DNA from 2 places in the Vibrio casei genome. Region 2 is predicted to be linked to the other one. Evidence: riboswitches for the same ligand, from Rfam matches in the RefSeq annotation. Region 2 holds a riboswitch; the other holds the start of a gene.
The links. Region 2 has a riboswitch for lysine ahead of VCASEI_RS07990 (Na+/H+ antiporter NhaC family protein). Riboswitches for the same ligand answer to the same signal wherever they lie in the genome.

Region 1 (2,496 bases), 1.2 Mb from region 2:
GTCTGAAAAGCGTATTTTAATAATGCTTTAACTTCATCCATCATACCGATAAATAAAGGATCTAAATGTCCAATGGTAGGACGACTCAATGCCTGCAAAACATCAGATGAAATATCAGAAGGCCCCGGCCCCATTAAAATTCGGCGAGGAGGGAAAAAACGTTGTATCTTCATATCAATCCTTAATGATGAATAATTATATCTATACCTTAAATTAAATTGACGAGCTTCAACAATTAACCCGTAAGTCAAGAATCAAAGCTGTGAAGTCCCTCACCTAAAAGCATAAAATCAGAAGTACGCCTTAAAATAAAAACCAATATAAAAAGTTATTAACTGTAATACGAAGTGTTATTGACTTTTCAAGAACAAAAACGTTCAATGTGACCAGAGTGTTGGTTTTTTCAATGCCCTGTTCGTCAATGATGCAACAGTATAGATCAATCATCACTTCACAGAAGAGGAGCGTAACCCAGGCAGATCATTCGTGGATCCCTTAATCCAAAACGAATCATTCAGGGGGAGTTACGCCGAGGTGGATAAATCTTCGGGAATTTATCACACCGGTTGTTATATCAATGGATTTCGTTGGTATTAGGTTGAATCCTAGCAACTGTCATCAATATTAATCTTGATGAAGGGCTTCTAAGGTTTACATGGTTACACTATTCAGTGGTGACCTTCATGTATTTCCCTGCTCTAAGAAATCTCTCTTCAACATTGGACGTTTTTTTGTTTATCTCTTGATAGACATTATATGAAAGTATTATGGGAGACTGTGCCGTGAGCGCATTTAATGTAGCAAAGTTTGGTGGAACCAGCGTGGCAAATTTTGACGCCATGAGTCGTTGTGCCTCCATCATTGAAAATAACGCTTCAACAAAACTCGTCGTAAGCAGTGCTTGCTCGGGGGTGACTAATCTTTTGGTTGAACTTGCGCTTGGTATACAAAACCCAAAGGATCGTGAAGCCATTCTCGATGATTTACGTACGATTCATTACGCCATCATTGAACAGTTCTCTGAACAAAAGAAAACCAAACAAGCTGTCGATAATATCTTAAATACGCTATCTAGTATGGCTGAAGCCGCTTCATTTCAATCAAGTGATAAACTCACCGACCACATTGTTGCGTGTGGTGAGCTAATGTCGACTCACATTTTAACCCAACTCATGATTGAACGAGGCATTCCAGCGGTTCGCTTTGATATTAGAGAAATTCTTCGTACCAGCGCAGATTTCGGTAAAGCCGAGCCTATCGTTGATAAAATATCCGAATTAGCCCAACAAAAATTAGTACCACTATGCCAAGAAAATGTCGTGATCACCCAAGGTTTTATTGGTAGTGATAACGACGGTAATACGACAACACTGGGGCGAGGAGGAAGCGATTATAGCGCAGCACTTATCGCTGAAGCGGTAAAAGCTTCTGGTTTAGAGATTTGGACGGATGTTCCTGGGATTTATACCACCGATCCTCGTATTGCGCCTAAAGCCACGCCTATTCCCGAAATTAGCTTTAGTGAAGCGTCTGAAATGGCCAATTTTGGCGCAAAGATCTTACACCCATCAACCTTGCTCCCCGCTCTCCGACATAAAATCCCAGTTTTTGTAGGCTCGTCGAAATCCCCCAATCAAGGTGGTACATGGATAAGAAAACAAGTCGAAAGTGCACCACTTTACCGTGCTTTAGCACTACGTGGAAATCAAACAATGGTCACGCTTCGTAGCCCTGATATGTTCCAAACGTATGGATTTTTAGCTCAAGTCTTTGCTATTTTAGCGAAACATCAAATTTCCGTCGATTTGATTACAACATCTGAAGTCAGTGTGTCTTTAACGCTTGATCAAACCAACACTTCCGGACAAGCTCCTGAACTTCCTATCGATGCTCGTACTGAGCTAGAAGAACTGTGCATTGTTGAAGTTGAACATAACCTTAGCTTAGTGGCACTTATTGGTAATAAAATGAGTGCCAAAAAAGGCTATGCTAAGCAAGTATTCAGTGCATTAGAAGACTTTAATTTACGTATGATTTGCTATGGTGCAAGCCCGCACAATCTTTGCTTCTTAGTGGATTGCAATGAAGCAAAGCGCGCTATTCAAGTGCTGCATCAAGAATTATTCGAACAATCGGCCTAGATGCTATATAAGTGATATTCAAAACTGAAAAAGCGGTACCAGAATACAATCTGGTACCGCTTTTTTTCACTGCCGCTTATCTTCATTACGCGCTATATTAGCTCGTTAAAACACTCGAGAGTTGCTCATCAACTCAAATTAGGCCCTAACCATTTTTCCATTTCCGCCTCATCCCAACCTTTACGCTGCGCATATTCTTCAGCTTGATCTTGTTGGATCTGAGCAATCGCAAAATACTTAGAATCGGGATGAGAAAAATACCAGCCAGAAACCGATGCTCCTGGCCACATTGCGTAACTAGTGGTTAGAGACATTCCTATGGTTTCTTCAACTTTTAGAAGCCCCCATAAGCTGC
Region 2 (2,496 bases):
ATAGCCCCAAACATCGACTTAGCACCAATCCACAACGTGGATGTCACCTCTTTCATTGGAATTTTTTGTCTAATAATGGTCCCTAAAGCAGCCACTAGTCCAATAATCGCACCAAAACATAAAGATTGACCGACATTGGTATTTTCAAATGCTTTTAATAGACTAAAAGTTTGTCCATCATCATATAACGCATCCGCACCAGAACTAATCATGAAATAAACAGTAGAAATAATTAATGCCACAATAGGTAAGATTAGGTTAGAAACCTTACCTGTTTGGCTTTCATTTATTTCAGACTCTTCTGTTAGATCGAGTGCATTTTCATCTTTGTCGTCATTTTTACCTTGAGTAGCTGCAATTTCATGCTTACGCATTGGACCGACATTAAGATCGAACCAAACAACAGCAAACACCATCAACAATGCAAAAATTGCATAATAATTCATTGGAATCAGACGGATATAGGCACCTAATGCAGAATATTCAGTAATACCGTGTGATATTAAAATACCGCTAACCACGGTCATAATATATGCCCCCCAACTGGAAGCCGGCATAATTACACACATGGGAGCAGCTGTTGAGTCTAAAATATAAGCAAGTTTTGAACGTGATACATAATAGCGATCAGTAACTGGTCTTGCTATTGCTCCAACCGCAAGACTGTTGAAGTAATCATCAATAAAAATAAATACCCCCAACCACGCTGCAAGTAATTTGGCACCACGCTTAGTTTTAATTCGTTTTTGCGCCCATTCAGCAAATGCGTATGTACCACCAGATAAAGTTAATAATGCCGTTGTCATTCCAAGTAACACTAGGAAAAGTAAAATAAAAATACTATCCCAGTTTAAACTACCATCACTTACAAATACGCCAACAACTGTATTGGTAATATAACTAACTGTATTTCGAAATGAAAAATCTGTTAATAAAAGTGCACCGAATAAAATACCAACACCAAGGGAAAGCAAAACACGACGAGTTAAAATAGCCAATGTTAAGGCTATAACAGGCGGTAATAATGATTCAGGGGAAGTAGTAAAATCAATTAAATTCATGATCTAATAAAACCAAATTTGGTTAGAGATCTACTGCAGAAGGGATATTGTTGAAGAAACACAGTCGTAAAACAATAAAACATCTAGTCATAAACACTGAAAGTTTTTACTTTCATAGTCTACAGTAGCGCTCCATAGTATAAAAAAATAACATTCTATTTATCAATGATAATTTAAACCAATAAACAACAAGATAAATCAAAATGTAAACTATGGCAGTGTTACACTTATTTAATGTAACCCCAGCAAGTGACTTGATGAATCATAACTGACGTATAGCACCGAACAGTTAACGCCTTGCTTCGGCAATATTTCCTTTCATTCATTGTCATAGGCATCACCCTCTTTTGAACTACTCATAAATATTGCGCCTCTACATCTTACTAAAACATTCACCTTACCAATGGTTTATTTACAACTCATTCACAAGGTGGCTTAGACAAGATACGCGTTATTGTAATGATCGAAAGAAAAATGGCAAGATAAAAATCTAAATTAAAAACCCCTATCTATGCCAATCAAACTTGAACAATATGAATAAGATAAGTACACAATTAACAGGATATTATTTCATTATTAATGAACTAATTTAATTTATTATGCACTAACTATTATCTATTTAATTTTGACTAAATAAATTATCACTTATAAAATAGAGTTAACTATTCTCTACTTTATTGATAGTATAGATAATAGATTTAAACGTTATTAAAAACTTATCGTTTCAATAGGATTAATCATGCCAGAGATAAAAAAATCAGCCTTGTTAAATATTCGTAGTCTTCGTGCATTCACTCGTGAAGAATTCACTCTTCAAGAGCTTGAAGAATTATTAGAAAAATTAACGACTGTTGTTTCAGAAAGAAAAGAACTTGAAGAACAAGAACTTGCAGAACAAGCTGAACGTGAAGCAAAACTTGCTGAATATGCGAAAATGATTGCGAAAGATGGTATTGACCTCGAAGATTTAATTGCAGCGATGAATGGTAGCGAAGCAAAAACAAAATCTCGTAAGAAACGCCAACCTCGACCAGCTAAATATGAATACATGTTAGATGGTGAGCTGAAAACATGGACAGGCCAAGGTCGTACACCTTCAGCTATCCAAGATGCCCTTGATTCTGGCAAATCTATCGATGAATTTTTAATCAAATAAATTTTCTATTTTTAATATAGGAAAGGGAGCATTCATTGCTCCCTTTTTATTATCTATACTAATTAACCTTAACGTTCCCAATAAGCCTCTTCTAAACTATCTTCTTTTTCAGGCAGCCCACGAGAAAGCCTTGGTGAGTGTTGTGCTAACACTTCATAACTCGCACGATTTGCATACTTACAAACTTGTGAAAAAGAAGAATAAGTTAAAAACGGAAATTCATGTTTACTAGAATTTGGGATATTCTCTTTGTGATACTTATTAGCCGCCATATCATGC

Region 1: it holds a riboswitch for lysine, as region 2 does, so the genes downstream of both, lysC (lysine-sensitive aspartokinase 3) here and VCASEI_RS07990 (Na+/H+ antiporter NhaC family protein) in region 2, are expected to answer to the same signal.

Annotation. Positions count from the first base shown of each region.
Region 1 covers NZ_AP018680.1:512,276-514,771, reverse strand. The annotation lists gene VCASEI_RS02510 (pyridoxal-phosphate-dependent aminotransferase family protein) at 1-173, opposite strand, end outside; lysine riboswitch at 450-652, shown strand; gene lysC (lysine-sensitive aspartokinase 3) at 768-2,141, shown strand; gene metH (methionine synthase) at 2,270-2,496, opposite strand, start outside.
Region 2 covers NZ_AP018680.1:1,680,573-1,683,068, forward strand. The annotation lists gene VCASEI_RS07990 (Na+/H+ antiporter NhaC family protein) at 1-1,061, opposite strand, end outside; lysine riboswitch at 1,179-1,445, opposite strand; gene VCASEI_RS07995 (H-NS family histone-like protein) at 1,801-2,217, shown strand; gene VCASEI_RS08000 (inosine/guanosine kinase) at 2,286-2,496, opposite strand, start outside.